4 regions of the Enterobacter sp. JH25 genome follow, and region 3 is predicted to be linked to each of the others. Evidence: predicted binding sites of a transcription regulator. Region 3 holds the regulator's gene; each other region holds the start of a gene.
What was found. Region 3 encodes LexA, which represses DNA repair genes until DNA is damaged. Its sites were predicted from a motif close to TNCTGTATGTACATACAGNA; they were not measured.
Positions count from the first base shown of each region.

Region 1: a site for LexA is predicted at 2,697-2,716, ahead of sulA (SOS-induced cell division inhibitor SulA). Genes of this name have one in related genera too.
Region 2: a site for LexA is predicted at 1,927-1,946, ahead of rmuC (DNA recombination protein RmuC). Genes of this name have one in related genera too.
Region 4: a site for LexA is predicted at 3,153-3,172, ahead of metR (HTH-type transcriptional regulator MetR). Genes of this name have one in related genera too.

Region 1 is NZ_CP091319.1:1,606,398-1,611,094, reverse strand. Features, by position in the region: gene yccS (YccS family putative transporter) at 1-1,936, shown strand, start outside; gene L2Y28_RS07550 (TfoX/Sxy family DNA transformation protein) at 1,893-2,519, opposite strand; gene sulA (SOS-induced cell division inhibitor SulA) at 2,737-3,246, shown strand; gene ompA (porin OmpA) at 3,603-4,655, shown strand.
Region 2 is NZ_CP091319.1:199,773-204,469, forward strand. Features, by position in the region: gene L2Y28_RS00985 (dienelactone hydrolase family protein) at 23-829, opposite strand; gene udp (uridine phosphorylase) at 1,089-1,850, shown strand; gene rmuC (DNA recombination protein RmuC) at 1,990-3,447, shown strand; gene ubiE (bifunctional demethylmenaquinone methyltransferase/2-methoxy-6-polyprenyl-1,4-benzoquinol methylase UbiE) at 3,514-4,269, shown strand; gene ubiJ (ubiquinone biosynthesis protein UbiJ) at 4,283-4,697, shown strand, end outside.
Region 3 is NZ_CP091319.1:307,293-311,989, reverse strand. Features, by position in the region: gene L2Y28_RS01505 (cupin domain-containing protein) at 1-222, opposite strand, end outside; gene zur (zinc uptake transcriptional repressor Zur) at 340-852, shown strand; gene L2Y28_RS01495 (CsbD family protein) at 901-1,110, opposite strand; gene dinF (MATE family efflux transporter DinF) at 1,230-2,567, opposite strand; gene lexA (transcriptional repressor LexA) at 2,631-3,239, opposite strand; gene L2Y28_RS01480 (diacylglycerol kinase) at 3,348-3,716, opposite strand; gene plsB (glycerol-3-phosphate 1-O-acyltransferase PlsB) at 3,871-4,697, shown strand, end outside.
Region 4 is NZ_CP091319.1:194,250-198,946, forward strand. Features, by position in the region: gene pldB (lysophospholipase L2) at 1-466, shown strand, start outside; gene yigL (sugar/pyridoxal phosphate phosphatase YigL) at 498-1,298, shown strand; gene L2Y28_RS00970 (carboxylate/amino acid/amine transporter) at 1,381-2,280, shown strand; gene metR (HTH-type transcriptional regulator MetR) at 2,168-3,121, opposite strand; gene metE (5-methyltetrahydropteroyltriglutamate--homocysteine S-methyltransferase) at 3,237-4,697, shown strand, end outside.

The sequences.
Region 1 (4,697 bases), 1.3 Mb from region 3:
TGCTTCCGCCTCCGTTGAGCTGCTTTTCCCGTGGCCCTGGCTGTTTGCCTTAGGGCTGACGGTGTCCACCAGCGGCTTCATTTTGCTCGGCGGCCTCGGGCAACGCTACGCCACTATCGCGTTTGGCGCCCTGCTGATTGCCATTTACACCATGCTGGGCGTCTCTCTTTACGATCAGTGGTATCAGCAACCGGTCCTGCTGCTATTGGGCGCTATCTGGTATAACCTGCTGACCTTAACCGGGCATCTTATTTTTCCGGTTCGTGCCTTACAGGACAACATTGCCCGCAGTTACGAACAGCTGGCCCACTATCTGGAGCTGAAATCCCGGCTGTTTGATCCGGATATCGAAGAGGACAGCCAGGCGCCCCTTTACGATCTGGCGCTGGCAAATGGCCAACTGGTCGCCACGCTGAATCAGACCAAAGCGTCCCTGCTCACCCGTCTGCGCGGCGATCGCGGTCAGCGCGGTACCCGGCGCACCCTGCACTACTACTTTGTTGCCCAGGATATTCACGAGCGCGCCAGCTCCTCGCATGTACAGTACGCTGATCTGCGCGAGAAATTCCGCTACAGCGACGTGATGTTCCGTTTCCAGCGTCTGCTGTCGATGCAGTCTCAGGCCTGCCAGCAACTTGCGCGCTCAATACTGCTGCGCACGCCCTATCAGCACGATCCTCGCTTTGAACGCGCATTCAGCCACCTGGATGCGGCGCTCGATCGCGTTCAGGCCAGTGGAACTTCGCCGGAACAGTTCAAAGCCCTGGGATTCCTGCTCAACAACCTGAGAGCCATCGATGCTCAGCTCGCCACCATTGAGTCTGAACAGGCGATGGCGATGCCGGGCAATGACGCTGACAACCAGCTTGCCGACGACAGTCTCAACGGTTTCAGCGATATATGGCTGCGCCTGAGCCGTCATTTTACGCCGGAATCCGCCCTCTTTCGCCATGCGGTAAGGATGTCGTTGGTACTGTGCGTCGGCTACGCGTTTATCCAGATAACAGGATTGCACCACGGCTACTGGATCCTGCTGACCAGCCTGTTCGTCTGCCAGCCGAACTATAACGCTACCCGCCATCGGCTCGCGCTGCGTATTGTCGGGACATTAGTCGGGGTCGCCATCGGACTGCCGGTGCTCTATTTTGTGCCTTCAGTAGAAGGGCAACTGATCCTGATTGTGATTACCGGGGTACTGTTCTTCGCCTTCCGCAATGTGCAGTATGCCCACGCCACGATGTTCATCACGCTGCTGGTTCTGCTCTGCTTCAATCTGCTGGGTGAAGGCTTTGAAGTGGCCCTCCCCCGTGTGATCGACACGCTTATCGGCTGCGCCATCGCCTGGGCGGCGGTGAGCTTTATCTGGCCGGACTGGCGTTTCCGAAATTTACCGCGCGTGTCCGACAGAGCAATGAACGCCAACTGCCGCTATCTGGACGCCATACTTGAGCAATACCATCAGGGTCGCGATAACCGTCTGGCCTATCGGATTGCCCGTCGCGATGCGCATAACACTGACGCAGAGCTGGCTTCCGTTGTCTCGAATATGTCAACTGAGCCGCGCGCCACGGCAGAAATCCGGGAGATAGCCTTCCGCCTGCTGTGTCTGAACCACACGTTCACCAGCTATATCTCTACCCTTGGCGCCCACCGAGAGAAACTGACGAATCCGGGCATCCTGGCACTACTGGACGATGCCGTTTGCTACGTTGATGATGCGCTTCATCATCAACCTGCGGATGAGCCACGGGTTCACCAGGCACTGGATGAACTGGTGCAACGTATCGCACACCTTGATCCAGGCACCGACAACAAAGCTCCGCTGGTCCTTCAGCAAATTGGCCTGCTTATCGCTTTGCTGCCGGAAATTTGTCGGCTGCGACAGCAGATCGCTACCTGGCGGAATGATGGCCCTGCGACTCAGGCAGCGCATTAAACCACTCCGTAAGCTCCCGGCGAATATCCGCCGGGAGTGCCGCTTCATGTAACCCTTCAATCGCGCCTTCAAGCGCGAACAATACCCGGATACTCAGCGCTTTATTCTTAGAGCGCATTTTCAGCCAGCTCGTCTTCGCCCCCAACTGTCGTAGCGTCTCTTCATTGGTAATGCCCGCCTCCATAAGCAGGACCTCAATCTGAAAGGTCAGGTTCGGCAGATCTTTAAGCCGGTTACGCTGATGGCGCTGGTAGCGCTCTTTCCTGGCGGCATCGAGCGCAAACGAGGAGAGCTGAAGCAGTTTTTCCCTGTTTTGCCACAGACCTTCATCCACACGGTAGTAATTAAGCAGCACAGGACGTCCTCGTTTCATCAGGGTCAGAACAGAGGACGCGTTTTTTACACAGTATTTTGCACTTTGCTCACAGGCGCGAAGGTAAAGCTCACCGTCAGACACCATCGCGAACACCGCTTCATCCACGGCCAGGGTATAACCGCCAAACAGGGCGCGATGATGAATTTCGCCCAGCGGAGAGAGGTATTCTTGAGATTGATAAATCCGATCATAAGATATCTTTTTCATGATAATTCCATTAAAAATCATACAGTAACCACGATATTTCTTAGTAACGGATCCGTTAGCAGGAAAATAGGCAACTTATTGCCGTTGGGCAAGATGATTTTTTCAGGTTCACCAGGAATGGATGAAATTTGCGAGTCGCTTTCCGAAAATGAGGTTGATCTTTATGCATACAGGGGTTACTGTATATCCATACAGTAACTACAGGGCTGGAATGAATATGTACACTTCAGGCTATGCAAATCACTTAACACCTTCTACTTCTGCCGCTGGCAATGCTGCGCAGAATTCTATCGGGCGTGAATCGACAGGGCTTATCAGTGAAGTGGTTTACCGTGAAGACCAGCCGCTGTTGACACAACTCTTACTCCTGCCGCTTTTGCAGCAGCTCGGGCAACAGTCTCGCTGGCAGCTCTGGCTGACGCCACAGCAAAAATTAAGTCGCGAATGGGTTCAGTCGGCTGGCCTGCCGTTAGCGAAGGTGATGCAGATTAATCAACTCTCCCCTTGCGATACGGTCGAGTCGATGGTCCGGGCATTACGTACCGGGAACTATAGCGTCGTGATTGGGTGGTTGCCTGAGGATCTGTCGCAAGAGGAACATTTGCGTCTGACTGAAGCGGCTGAAGAAGGTAACGCGATGGGTTTCATCATGCGGCCAGTTCGTGGAGATTCCTATCGCAGAGGACAACATCCCGGGCTAAAAATTCACTCAAATGTGTACCATTGAGTCATTTTAAGAGTTTTCCTGGAATTTTTTTCGACCGCAGTATGCAAAAAAAGTTCAACGCGCCAAAACTGCGGCAAGGCTTGTCTGACGCGGTTCTCGTTAATTTTACTGCACAAAATTCGTTCAAAAATTGTTAAATATTAGGTATACGGAACTTTTTTTTTCATATGCCTGACGGACTTCACACTTGTAAGTTTTCAGCTACGTTGTAGACTTTACATCGCCAGGGGTGCTCGGCCTAAGCCGAAGATATCGGTAGGTTTATATTTGACCACGCCCCCCGGTGAAGGATTTAACCGTGATTCCTCCGATGGAGATATTCATGGCAAATTTTGGATGATAACGAGGCGCAAAAAATGAAAAAGACAGCTATCGCGATTGCAGTGGCACTGGCTGGCTTCGCTACCGTAGCGCAGGCCGCTCCGAAAGATAATACCTGGTATGCAGGTGGTAAACTGGGCTGGTCTCAGTTCCATGACACCGGTTGGTACAACAGCAGCCTGAACAACGATGGCCCTACTCACGAGAGCCAGCTGGGTGCAGGTGCGTTCGGTGGCTATCAGGTTAACCCGTATGTTGGCTTTGAAATGGGTTACGACTGGTTAGGTCGTATGCCTTACAAAGGCGACAACGTAAATGGCGCTTTCAAAGCTCAAGGCGTACAGCTGACCGCTAAACTGGGTTACCCAGTAACTGACGATCTGGACGTGTACACCCGTCTGGGCGGCATGGTATGGCGTGCAGACTCCAGCAACAGCATCGCTGGTGACGACCACGATACTGGTGTTTCCCCAGTATTCGCTGGTGGCGTTGAGTGGGCAATGACCCGTGACATCGCTACCCGTCTGGAATACCAGTGGGTTAACAACATCGGTGACGGTGCTACCGTTGGTGTTCGTCCAGACAACGGCATGCTGAGCGTTGGTGTTTCTTACCGTTTCGGTCAGCAGGAAGATGCGCCAGTCGTAGCTCCAGCTCCGGCTCCAGCGCCAGAAGTACAGACCAAGCACTTCACTCTGAAGTCTGACGTTCTGTTCAACTTCAACAAAGCTACCCTGAAACCAGAAGGTCAGCAGGCACTGGATCAGCTGTACACCCAGCTGAGCAACCTGGATCCTAAAGACGGTTCTGTAGTGGTTCTGGGCTTCACCGACCGTATCGGTTCTGACGCTTACAACCAGGGTCTGTCTGAGAAACGTGCTCAGTCTGTAGTTGATTACCTGGTATCTAAAGGTATCCCAGCTAACAAGATCTCCCCACGTGGTATGGGCGAATCTAACCCAGTTACCGGTTCTACCTGTGACAACGTGAAACCACGCGCTGCACTGATCGACTGCCTGGCACCAGATCGTCGCGTAGAGATCGAAGTTAAAGGTATCAAAGACGTTGTAACTCAGCCTGCGGCATAAGTTATCGTCTTATAAAAAAACCCCGCCATGCGGGGTTTTTTA
Region 2 (4,697 bases), 110 kb from region 3:
GCCGCCACCGGGCTTTTTGCTTTTACGCTTTTTTCCCGCCGTACTGGCTAAACCATGTCAGCATCCGCTGCCAGCCATCTTTCGCCGATTCCGCATGATAGCTCGGACGATAATCGGCATTAAAGGCGTGCCCGGCTTCCGGATACACCACAATTTCCGCCTTCGCGTTTGCTGCGCGCAACGCATGGCGCATGGTCTCGACCGTATCAAGCGGGATCCCGGTATCCTGACCGCCATAGAGCCCCAACACAGGCGCATTTAAATCCGTGGCAATATCAACAGGTTGCTTCGGTGAATTCAGCGTTTTTTCACCCACCAGCTTGCCGTACCAGGCCACAGCCGCTTTTAGCTGCGGGTTATGCGCGGCGTACAACCAGCTAATGCGTCCGCCCCAACAGAAGCCAGTCACCATCAGACGGTGCGGGTCGCCACCGTTGCGCGCTGCCCAGCTGGCAACGTGGTCGAGATCGGCCAGCACCTGCGCGTCCGGCACTTTGCTGACCAGGTTGCTGAACAGCGTCGGGATGTCGCTGTAATCATTCGGATCGCCCTGACGGAAATAGAGTTCCGGCGCAACGGCCAGGTAACCTTCCAGCGCCAGACGGCGGCAGAGGTCGCGAATATGTTCATGAACGCCAAATATTTCCTGCACCACGATCACGATGGGCAGCGGGCCATCGGCAGATTTTGGCCGCGCGTGGTACGCTGGCATGTTCTCTCCCTGGGAGGGAATGGAGGTCTCGCCTGCGGTAATGGCCTCTTCAGGGGTTGAGACGATGGTTGAAGCATGCGGGGCCGCAGCAGGTGCAAAACCGGTTTTTTCAGTCATGGCATTCTCCGTACCAATGAATGGATTAGCGCAAAGATAAATATAGACACCAGGTTAACAACCCACAGTGCCTTATAGCGTCTATCTTTTGTGCAGCACCCGGCGATATAACTTGTTAATGTGATGTGAATCACCATTTTATGGAAATTAACTGCAATCATTTTCATTCATGGTGAGGTGTGTCACGAAATAATGCACATTGCTTCTGTAAAGTACCGTTTTACTTCTTCTGACAAACCGACCCACAGAGGAGTCACCTATGTCTAAGTCTGATGTTTTTCATCTCGGCCTCACTAAAAACGATTTACAAGGGGCTACGCTTGCTATCGTCCCTGGCGATCCTGAGCGTGTGGAAAAGATCGCCGCGCTGATGGATAAGCCGGTTAAGCTGGCAGCGCATCGCGAATTCACCACCTGGCGCGCAGAGCTGGACGGTAAAGCGGTGATCGTGTGCTCTACCGGTATCGGTGGCCCGTCTACCTCTATCGCCGTTGAAGAGCTGGCACAGCTGGGCATTCGTACTTTCCTGCGCATTGGCACCACAGGCGCCATTCAGCCGCACATCAACGTGGGCGACGTGCTGGTTACCACCGCATCCGTGCGTCTGGACGGGGCAAGCCTGCACTTTGCACCGATGGAATTCCCGGCAGTGGCTGATTTCGAATGCACCACCGCACTGGTTGAAGCCGCGAAGTCCGTGGGCGCCACCACCCATGTGGGCGTCACGGCATCATCCGATACCTTCTACCCGGGCCAGGAGCGTTACGACACCTTCTCTGGTCGCGTGGTGAGCCGTTTCAAAGGCTCCATGGAAGAGTGGCAGTCGATGGGCGTCATGAACTACGAAATGGAATCTGCGACGCTGCTGACCATGTGCGCAAGCCAGGGTCTGCGTGCCGGTATGGTGGCGGGCGTTATCGTCAACCGTACCCAGCAGGAGATCCCGAACGCTGAAACCATGAAGCAGACTGAAAGCCATGCGGTGAAAATCGTGGTTGAAGCGGCGCGCCGTCTGATCTAATTCTCTCTTCAGTGCTAAAAGGCCGACATGCTCGGCCTTTCTTTTTTGCGTAACTCCTCGCAGGAAAACCCTTTCAAACTGGACGTTCATACAGCACAATTCTATTTTGTGCGGGTTACACGTGGATGCAGGGGGCATTGTGGATATCTCAATCCTGGTTTATGCGGTAGTTGCGCTGGTGAGCGTGGGGATTGGCTGGCTCATTTGCGGCTACCAACATGCTCAGCAGAAAGCCGATCAGCTGGCAGAGCGCGAAGAGATCGTCGCCGAACTCAGCGCGACGAAACAACAGCTTGCGCTGAGTGACCACTGGCGCGATGAGTGTGAACTGCTCAATAACGAACTGCGCAATCTTCGCGACATTAACACCTCGCTGGAGGCCGATCTCCGGGAAGTGACCACCCGCCTTGAATCCACCCAACTGCACGCCGAAGACAAAATCCGTCAGATGATCAACAGCGAGCAGCGTCTTAGCGAGCAGTTTGAGAACCTTGCGAACCGCATTTTTGAGCACAGCAATCGCCGCGTGGATGAGCAGAACCGCCAGAGCCTGAACAGCCTGCTGACGCCGCTGCGTGAACAGCTGGACGGCTTTCGCCGTCAGGTGCAGGACAGCTTTGGTCAGGAGGCTCGCGAGCGCCACACGCTGGCGCATGAGATCCGTAATCTCCAGCAGCTGAATGCGCAGATGGCTCAGGAGGCGGTTAACCTGACGCGCGCACTGAAAGGTGATAACAAAGCGCAGGGAAACTGGGGCGAAGTGGTCATGACGCGCGTGCTGGAGGCCTCTGGCCTGCGTGAAGGATACGAATACGAAACGCAGGTCAGCATTGAAAACGATGCGCGCTCGCGGATGCAGCCGGATGTCATTGTTCGTCTGCCGCAGGGCAAAGATGTGGTTATCGACGCCAAAATGACGCTGGTGGCCTATGAGCGCTACTTCAACGCGGAAGATGACTATACCCGCGAGACAGCGTTGCAGGAGCATATCGCCTCCGTGCGTAACCATATCCGTCTGCTGGGCAGAAAAGATTATCAACAGTTGCCGGGGCTGCGATCGCTGGATTATGTGCTGATGTTCATTCCGGTTGAGCCAGCCTTCCTGCTGGCGCTCGACAGACAGCCCGAACTGATCACCGAAGCGCTGAAAAATAACATTATGCTGGTCAGCCCCACCACGCTGCTGGTGGCGTTACGTACCATTGCCAACCTGTGGCGTTATGAGCACCAAAGCCGTAACGCGCAGCAGATTGCCGATCGCGCCAGCAAGCTGTACGACAAAATGCGGCTGTTTGTGGATGATATGTCCTCGGTGGGGCAAAGCCTGGATCGCGCGCAGGATAACTACCGCCAGGCGATGAAAAAACTCTCCTCCGGGCGCGGCAATTTGCTGGCGCAGGCGGAGGCGTTTCGCAGCCTGGGGGTGGAAGTTAAACGCGAGATTAATCCGGAACTGGTGGAGCAGGCTACGGCTCAGGACGAGGAGTTTCGTTTGCGTGAAGGCGATGGTGAGCAAAATAGCCGCAATGAAGACAATGGGTTAGCGGCGAGTTTATCCCCCGAAGCGCAGTCGGCGCGTTTCTTTCGCGGTGGTTGAAACGTAGGGCAAATGCGCCCAATCTGTTACACTTCACGAACATTTGACTGATTAGCAGGCTCTGAGATGGTTGACGATTCACAAGACACAACGCACTTTGGCTTTCAGACTGTCGCCAAAGCGCAGAAAGCTGACATGGTGGCCCACGTATTTCATTCCGTGGCGGCGAAGTACGATGTGATGAATGATTTGATGTCGTTTGGCATTCATCGCTTGTGGAAGCGCTTCACTATTGATTGCAGCGGCGTGCGCCGTGGACAAAAGGTGCTGGATTTAGCCGGCGGCACAGGGGATCTGACCGCTAAATTCTCCCGTCTGGTTGGCGAAACCGGTCGCGTGGTGCTGGCAGATATCAACGACTCCATGCTGAAAATGGGACGCGAAAAGCTGCGTAACATCGGCGTGGTAGGCAACGTTGAATATGTTCAGGCCAACGCCGAAGCGCTGCCGTTCCCGGACAATACGTTCGACTGCATCACCATCTCCTTCGGCCTGCGTAACGTGACCGATAAAGATAAAGCGCTGCGCTCTATGTACCGCGTGCTGAAGCCGGGCGGCCGACTGCTGGTACTCGAGTTTTCTAAACCAATTATCGACCCGCTGAGCAAAGCTTACGATGCCTATTCCTTCCACGTTCTGCCGCGCATCGGCGAGCTGGTGGCAAACGATGCAGAAAGTTACCGTTATCTGGCCGAATCCATCCGAATGCACCCGGATCAGGACACGCTGAAAGCGATGATGCAGGATGCGGAGTTTGAAAACGTGGAATACTTCAATATGACGGCGGGTGTCGTCGCGCTGCATCGTGGTTACAAGTTCTGAGTGGAGGTTTCCCGTGCCCATTAAACCCTTAGTCACCGCAGGCATCGAGAATGTACTGAATGCCTTTCTGTATCGCGCCCCGGCGCTGAAAACCGCACGTCAGCGGCTTAACGGAAAGGTGCTGCGTATCGTTTTAAAAGAGTTCTCGACGCCGCTTGTGCTGGTCTTCAGCGAACGCCAGCTTGACGTTCTGGGGGAGTGGGAAGGCGAGGCTGACTGCTCGGTGATTACGCACATGAGCGTATTGCCAAAACTGCGTGACCGTCAGCAGATGACGGCGCTTATTCGCAGCGGTGAGCTGGAGGTCGAGGGCGATATTCAGGTGGTACAGAACTTCGTTGCACTCAGCGATCAGGCTGAATTTGACCCCGCGGAACTGCTGGCGCCCTATATCGGCGACATCGCGGCTGAAGGGATAAGCAAAACGC
Region 3 (4,697 bases):
ACCCTCCAGAACGTAAACAAACTCCTCTTCGTCGCTTTCCGCATGCGGATAAGAAGTACGGCGTCCGGGCGGCAGCCGTTCATGGTGAATACCAATGCGGCCGAGACCCAGCTTGCGGGCCAGCGGCGCGCCAATAGAAAACCGTTCATTGCTGTCCGGATACGTTGCGTCATCGGCGCCTTCCACGTCCCGCCAGTGCCGAATACAGTCAGGTCTTTTCATCATGCGATCTCCCGATTTGCGATGCGTCAGGTATAGCACAGCCCGGCGGATCTCGGTGTTTTTAGCAGAACATGATAAAGTGAGGGTTTTCTACCCTTTTCACATCCGAGGTGCCCGATGGACAAGTCCACAAAAGAGCTGTTAGCGCAAGCTGAAAAGCTGTGCGCGCAACGCAATGTGCGCCTGACCCCGCAGCGCCTTGAGGTACTGCGTCTGATGAGCCTGCAACAGGGTGCCATCAGCGCTTACGATCTGCTCGACCTGCTGCGTGAAAGCGAGCCGCAGGCAAAACCGCCGACCGTCTATCGGGCGCTGGATTTTCTGCTGGAGCAAGGGTTTGTGCATAAAGTGGAATCAACAAACAGCTATGTGCTGTGCCATCTTTTTGACCAGCCTACTCACACGTCCGCCATGTTTATCTGCGATCGCTGTGGCGTGGTGAAGGAAGAGTGTGCGGAAGGTGTGGAAGATATTATGCATACGCTGGCAGCCAGAATGGGCTTTGCGCTGCGCCATAACGTGATCGAAGCCCACGGCTTATGTTCTGCCTGCGTGGAGGTGGAGTCATGCCGTCATCAGGATGCCTGTCAGCACGATCACTCTATCCTGGTGAAGAAAAAGCCGCGTTAAGGCCAAAGAAAAAGGCGGCTCATGGCCGCCCTTTGGGGATAGTGCCGGTTACCAGCGGTAGTCGTTACGGGTTTCCCAGTCTTTGACTTCGTTTTCCGCCTGATCTTTTTCGTAACCGTAGCGCTCCTGGATTTTACCTACCAGCTGATCGCGCTTACCTTCAATGACGGTCATATCGTCATCTGTCAGCTTACCCCACTGTTCTTTCGCTTTACCTTTGAATTGCTTCCAGTTGCCGCCGATTTCATCTTTATTCATAATCGTGTCCTCGTGTTAAGCGTCTATGAGTATCGTCCGCTTCGTTCTTTTCTGCTGGACGTGATTATTATTGTAGTTAAGGATTTGGCATTTATTTTTATATTCGGAATCTTTAACCGTTACGATATATCGTGCGGGGCTGGAAACCAGGTATTGTTTCGCCAGTGACGACGCCAGATAACGGCCAGCGAAAGGCCACGCAGTGAGAGAAACACCGCCAGCGCGAGCCACAGACCATGATTGCCGAGATACGGCAAGGTCAGCAGCGTCAGGCCGAACCCCGCCGCAGCGACGGCCATGCTGTTGCGCATCTCCGCCCCTCGCGTCGCACCAATAAACATGCCGTCCAGCAAATAGCACCACACGCCCACCACCGGTAATACGACCTGCCAGAGGATGTAGCGATCGGCCAGCTCACGTAGCGCGGGCAACGAGGTGAGAAGCGCGACAATATGCCCACCAAAACAGGCGTAAACCAGAGCAAAGACCAGCGCCACCAGACCCGCCTGACGACAGGCAGCACGCCAGACTTCGCGTAACTGGCCGCTTTCACGCGCGCCATAAGCCTGCCCTGAATGCGCCTCGACGGCGTAAGCAAAACCATCCAGCGCGTAAGCGGTAAAGGTCAGTAACGTCATGAGCACTGCGTTGACGGCGACGATCTCAGGCCCAAGACGGGCACCAAAAACGGTTAATGCGCCGAAGCAGAGTTGCAGCAGGAGCGAACGGAGCATGATGTCGCGATTGAGCGCCAGCAGCTTACGCATATTGCCGCGCCAGGCCGATTTCAGCAGATCCAGGGTGATACCGCGCATCGCCAGCACGCGCCAGACCATCCCCAAACCGATCAGCAGCGTCCCGTACTCGGCAATTGCCGTAGCCAGCGCCGCGCCCCGGACGTTCATGTGCAGTCCCATCACCAGCCAGAGATCGAGCACAATGTTAAGCAGGTTGCCCACCACCAGTAGGATCACCGGCGCGCGGGCGTACTGCACGCCCAGCAGCCAGCCCAGCAGGACCAGGTTTGCCAGTGAAGCGGGCGCGCTGAGCCAGCGAATTTCGAGGAACCGCCGGGCCTGTTCCAGTACGGCATCGCTGCCACCTACAATATGGAGCGCAAGATCAATCAGCGGCGTACGCAACAGAACGATTAACGCGCCGGCACCGAATGCCAGAATGAGCGGCTGAACCAGCGCACGCGCCAGACGCAGAGGATCTTTTGCACCATACGCCTGGGCCGTCAGGCCTGTCGTACTCATGCGCAGAAAAAGCAGCAGCATAAAGAGGAAGCTGGTCGCCGTTGCGCCGATCGCGACGCCGCCAAGATAAATCGGCGAATCGAGATGCCCGATAACCGCCGTATCCACCAGCCCCAGCAGAGGAACGGTAATATTGGAAAAAATCATCGGTAGCGCAAGACGCCACAACGCCTTATCGGCAGAAGTTAGCAATGCCATGGAAATTACCGGAATCAGAAAACAGGCCAGGCTGTAGAGGAACTACAGCCTGTCAGGAAGAGATTACAGCCATTCACCGTTGCGGATAACGCCGACCGCCAGCCCTTCAATAGAGAAGCTCTGCTCGCGGAGATCCACCACAATCGGGGGGAATTCATTGTTTTCAGGCAGAAGCTGCACGGTATTGCCTTGTTTTTTCAGGCGCTTAACCGTCACTTCATCATCAATGCGCGCCACCACGACTTGCCCGTTACGCACGTCCTGCGTTTTGTGTACCGCCAGCAGATCGCCATCCAGAATACCGATATCTTTCATGGACATTCCGCTAACGCGCAGCAGGAAATCGGCGCTCGGCTTGAACATGCCTGGGTCAACCTGATAGTGCCCTTCGATGTGCTGCTGCGCCAGCAGAGGTTCACCTGCGGCTACGCGACCCACCAGCGGAATACCGCTCTCTTCTTCCACCAGCAGACGGATGCCGCGTGAGGCGCCGGAAACAATCTCAATCACGCCCTTACGCGCAAGCGCCTTAAGGTGCTCTTCGGCAGCATTAGGAGAACGGAAGCCCAGACGCTGCGCAATTTCTGCACGCGTGGGTGGCATACCCGTCTGGCCGATATGATCCCGAATGAGATCAAACACCTCTTGCTGCCTGGTCGTTAACGCTTTCATACCGCCCCCTGGGTGTATATACAGTTATGCTGTGAGTATATACAGTCAAAGGCGATTTTGGAACCAAAAACTGCACAAAAAACCAGGGACTTAATTATTCCTCGAGGCTCATCGGAAATGCGACCAAAGTAGCGTGACCCAGGTGATCGCCGCCGTGATAATCGACAGCAGTACGGCAGCGGAACCCATGTCTTTCGCCCGGCCAGACAGTTCATGGAATTCCGACCCGATTCGGTCAACAACGGCCTCAATAGCGCTATTCAGAATTTCCACTATCATCACCAGAAGGACAGATCCGATGAGCAGTACGCGGGTGATAGCATCAACATCAAGGAAGCAGGCGATGACAACGGCAACGATTGCGGCAACCGCTTCCTGGCGGAAAGCGGCTTCATTAACCCATGCGGCGCGGAAACCTTTCCATGAATAACCGGCAGCTTTAATGATTCGAGTTAACCCAGTGGTATTATTGGCCATTAAAAGAACCTTTTATGATAAATAGCGTCAGTAACTAAAGCCGCAGCGCGTTTTGCTGCGACCTGAAGTATGACGGGTAACAACAGAAATTTTGCGCGCATTCTGTTATCCTTGCGCCGCAATTGCATTATTAACCAGAGGCTTTACATCGTTTATGTCCGGCTGGCCACGAATTTACTACAAATTACTTAATTTACCATTAAGCGTACTGGTAAAAAGTAAGTCTATCCCAGCAGAACCTGCGCTGGAATTAGGGCTCGATACGTCGCGCCCTATTATGTACGTTTTGCCTTATAACTCGAAGGCAGACCTGCTAACGCTTCGCGCTCAATGTCTGGCGCACGATTTACCTGACCCGCTTGAACCGCTGGAAGTCGACGGTACGCTGCTGCCGCGCTACGTGTTCATCCATGGCGGACCGCGCGTGTTCACCTATTACACGCCGAAAGAAGAGTCCATTAAGCTGTTCCATGATTACCTCGATCTGCACCGCAGCAACCCCGATCTGGACGTGCAGATGGTGCCGGTGTCGGTGATGTTTGGCCGTCGTCCGGGGCGTGAAAAAGGGGAAGAGAACCCGCCGCTGCGTATGCTCAACGGCATTCAGAAATTCTTCGCCGTCTCATGGCTGGGACGCGACAGCTTTGTTCGCTTCTCGCCTTCCGTTTCACTGCGCCGCATGGCGGATGAACACGGTACTGACAAAATCATTGCGCAAAAGCTGGCGCGCGTTGCGCGAATGCACTTTGCACGTCAGCGTCTGGCGGCCGTTGGGCCACGTCTCCCGGCGCGTCAGGATCTGTTTAACAAGCTGCTGGCTTCCAAAGCGATTGCCCGTGCCGTAGAAGACGAAGCGCGCAGCAAGAAGATTTCGCACGAGAAAGCGCAGCAGAACGCAATCGCGCTGATGGAAGAGATCGCCGCGAACTTCTCCTACGAGATGATTCGTCTCTCTGACCGTATCCTCGGTTTCACGTGGAA
Region 4 (4,697 bases), 110 kb from region 3:
GGTGCGCCATCTTCTCGACTGGGCTGAGGGCCATCAGCGCATTCGTGAAGGCTATGCTATCGGAACAGGACGCTGGCGGGCGTTGCCGTTTGCCATCAACGTGTTAACCCACAGTCGGCAGCGTTATCGCCGCAACCTGCGTTTTTATGCCGATGAACCGCGTCTGCGGGTCGGCGGCCCCACCTGGCACTGGGTGCGGGAAGGTATTCATGCCGGTGAGCAGGTGCTGGCGGGCGTAGGCGATGATGACACGCCGACGCTCCTGATCCAGGCGGAAGAAGAGCGTGTGGTGGATAACCGCATGCATGACCGCTATTGTGAACTTCGCGCCGCGGCGGGCCATCCCTGTGAAGGGGGTAAACCGCTGGTCATCAACGGTGCGTACCATGAGATCCTTTTTGAAAAGGACGCTATGCGCTCAGTCGCGCTCAACGCCATTGTTGAATTTTTCAACAGGCATAACTGATTATTGTTTTCCACCAGAGGTTGAAATCCCTATGTACCAGGTTGTTGTATCTGATTTAGATGGCACGCTGCTTTCCCCCGACCACACACTGTCGCCTTATGCGAAAGAGACCTTAAAACTCCTGACTGCCCGTGGCGTGAACTTTGTGTTCGCCACCGGCCGCCACCACGTGGACGTGGGGCAGATCCGCGATAACCTGGAGATCAAGTCGTACATGATCACCTCCAACGGTGCGCGCGTACACGACACGGACGGCAACCTGATTTTTACCCACAATCTCGATCGCGACATCGCCACTGATTTGTTCGGCATTGTGCATAACAACCCGGATATCGTCACTAACGTTTACCGCGACGACGAGTGGTTTATGAACCGTCATCGCCCGGACGAAATGCGTTTCTTCAAGGAAGCCGTCTTCAACTACTCCCTGTATGAACCGGGTTTGCTGGATCCTGAAGGGATCAGCAAGGTGTTCTTTACCTGCGAAAGTCACGAAGCGCTGCTTCCGCTGGAGCAGGCGATCAACGCCCGCTGGGGAGACCGCGTGAACGTGAGCTTCTCCACGCTGACTTGTCTGGAAGTGATGGCGGGCGGGGTGTCCAAAGGTCACGCGCTGGAAGCGGTCGCGAAGCGTCTGGGCTTTGATCTGAAAGACTGCATCGCGTTCGGCGATGGCATGAACGATGCCGAGATGCTCTCCATGGCGGGCAAAGGCTGCATCATGCAGAACGCGCACCAGCGCCTGAAAGATCTGCACCCGGAGCTGGAAGTGATTGGCACCAACGCAGACAACGCGGTACCTAAGTATTTGCGCAAACTGTTCCTTGAATAATCTTCATTTGATTATTTATTGTTCAGATGTCAACTAAAGAGTTCGCTACAATGCCTCTCCTTCTTTCTGAGAGACAAGCATTGTGGCGCTACTCATTATCACCACTATCCTGTGGGCCTTCTCCTTTAGCCTGATTGGCGAATACCTTGCCGGATCGGTCGACAGCTACTTTTCGGTGCTGATGCGTGTGGGGCTGGCGGCGCTGGTGTTCCTGCCGTTCCTGCGTACCCGCGGGCAATCGCTGAAAACCATTCTGCTGTACATGCTGGTAGGCGCAATGCAGCTCGGCATCATGTACCTGTTCAGCTTCCGGGCTTACGTCTACCTCTCCGTATCGGAATTTCTGCTCTTTACCGTGCTCACGCCGCTCTATATCACGCTGATTTACGACCTGCTCAGCAGGCGCCGCCTGCGCTGGGGATATCTGCTGAGCGCGGCGCTGGCAGTCATTGGCGCGGCGATAATTCGCTATGACAAGGTGAGCGATCACTTCTGGACCGGGCTGATGTTCGTCCAGCTCGCCAATATCAGCTTCGCCATCGGGATGGTGGGCTACAAACGCCTCATGGAGACCCGCCCGATGCCGCAGCATAACGCGTTTGCGTGGTTCTATATGGGCGCAGCGATTGTCGCGATTGCGGCATGGTTTATGCTCGGCAACCCGCAAAAGCTGCCGACCACCCCCGTGCAGTGGAGCGTTCTGGTCTGGCTGGGCGTGGTGGCCTCGGGGCTGGGCTACTTTATGTGGAACTACGGCGCGACGCAGGTAGACGCCGGAACGCTGGGGATCATGAACAACGTGCACGTGCCGGCGGGGCTACTGGTGAACCTCGCCATCTGGCAGGAACAGCCGCACTGGCCGAGTTTCCTTATTGGGGGAACGGTGATCCTGGCTTCGCTGTGGGTACATCGCCGCTGGGTCGCTCCGCGCTCCGCACAAACGGAAGATGGTCGCACGCGTGGTTCCGCGCTGAGCGAATAAACGCTTCCGTAATCGGCTGACGCTGCTCGCCGTCGCGCACGGCGGCGTACAGCCGGCTCCACAGTCCTTCACCCAGGGTTTTGGTAACCACCAGACCCTGGCGTTCAACCGTCTCGACCACCCAGTGCGGCAGCGCCGCAATTCCCATTCTGGCCGCCACCATCTGAATTAACAGCAGCGTGTTATCCACGCTTTTCAGCTGTGGGCTGATGCCCGCGGGTTGCAGGAAATGGCGCCAGATATCCAGACGACTGCGCTGTACCGGGTAAATCAGCAGCGTCTCCGTTGCCAGATCTTCCGGCGTGATACGCGTTTTGGCGGCCAGCGGATGGTCCGGGGCCAGCACCAGACGCACCTCAAAATCAAACATTGGCGAATAGTGCAGACCGCTGCGCGGCAGAATATCTGAGGTCATCACCAGATCCAGCTCACCCTGCTGAAGCGACGGCTGCGGATCAAACGTGACGCCGGACTTGAAGTCCATCTCCACCTGCGGCCACTTCTGGCGGAAGTTCTCAAGCGCGGGGGTCAGCCACTGAATACAGCTGTGACACTCAATGGCGATGCGCAGGGTGGTCTGCTGCGGCTCGTTGCAGGACTGCAACGCGCTGGCAATCTGCGGCAGCACCTGGTTCGCCAGCTGAAGCAAAATTTCGCCCTGCGGCGTAAAGCGCAAAGGCTGGCTCTTACGCACAAAAAGACGAAAGCCGAGGCGTTGTTCCAGATCGCTGAACTGGTGAGAAAGGGCAGACTGAGTCTGGTGCAGCGTGGCCGCTGCCGCCGCAAGAGAACCGCAGTTCCGCAACGCTTGTAGCGTTTTCAGGTGTTTTATCTCGATCATGAAAGTCCTTCACTTCGCCATGAACATTTTGCGCTTGAGGAATATACAGTACCTGCCAATTATAGATGTGTAAACATCTGGACGTCTAAATAACGAATTTCACAAGGGGCATACCATGACAATCCGCATTCACACTCTCGGTTTCCCTCGCGTTGGCCTGCGTCGCGAGCTAAAAAAAGCGCAAGAAAGCTACTGGGCAGGTAACGCCACCCGTGAAGAACTGCTGGCGGTGGGACGTGAGCTGCGCGCGCGTCACTGGGATCAGCAAAAACAGGCGGGCATTGACCTGCTGCCGGTGGGCGATTTCGCCTGGTACGACCATGTTCTGACCACCAGCCTGCTGCTTGGCAACGTGCCGGCTCGTCATCAGAACAACGATGGATCGGTGGATATCGATACCCTGTTCCGCATCGGCCGTGGCCGCGCGCCAACGGGTGAGCCAGCGGCGGCGGCGGAAATGACCAAGTGGTTCAACACCAACTATCACTATATGGTGCCGGAGTTCGTTAAAGGCCAGCAGTTCAAACTGACCTGGACCCAGCTTCTGGATGAAGTGGACGAAGCGCTGGCGCTGGGTCACCAGGTGAAACCCGTGCTGCTGGGGCCGATAACCTACCTGTGGCTGGGCAAAGTGAAAGGCGAACAGTTCGACCGCCTCAGCCTGCTGAACGACATTCTGCCGGTTTATAAGCAGGTGCTGATTGAGCTGGGCAAACGCGGCATTCAGTGGGTGCAAATCGATGAACCGGCGCTGGTGCTTGAGCTGCCGCAGGCGTGGCTGGACGCCTTCAAACCGGCGTATAACGCGCTCACCGGGCAGGTGAAGCTGCTGCTGACCACCTACTTCGAAGGCGTAACGCCGAACCTGAAAACCATTACCGCGCTGCCGATTCAGGGTCTGCACGTTGACCTCGTTCACGGCAAAGACGATGTAGCAGAGTTGCACAAGCGTCTGCCAGTGGGCTGGCTGCTCTCTGCCGGTCTGGTGAATGGTCGTAACGTCTGGCGTGCCGATCTCACCGAGAAATATGCACAAATTAAAGACATAGTCGGTAAACGTGAATTGTGGGTGGCCTCTTCCTGTTCCCTGCTGCATAGCCCGATTGACCTGAGCGTGGAGACCCGACTCGACCCTGAGGTGAAAAGCTGGTTTGCCTTCGCCCTGCAAAAGTGTGAGGAACTGGCTCTGCTGCGCGACGCGTTGAACAGCGGCGACACGGCAGCGATTAGCGACTGGAGCGCTCCGATCCAGGCGCGCCGTCACTCGACGCGCGTGCATAACCCGGCAGTGGAAAAACGTCTGGCGGCCATCACCGCCCGGGACAGCCAGCGCCAGAGCCCGTATGAAGTGCGCGCCGAAGCCCAGCGTGCGCGCTTTAACCTGCCCGCGTGGCCGACCACGACAATCGGCTCCTTCCCGCAGACTACCGAGATCCGCAGCCTGCGCCTGGACTTCAAAAAGGGCAATCTGGATGCGAATCACTACCGCACCGGTATTGCGGAACACATCAAACAGGCGATTATCGAGCAGGAACGTTTAGGTCTGGACGTGCTGGTGCACGGTGAAGCCGAGCGT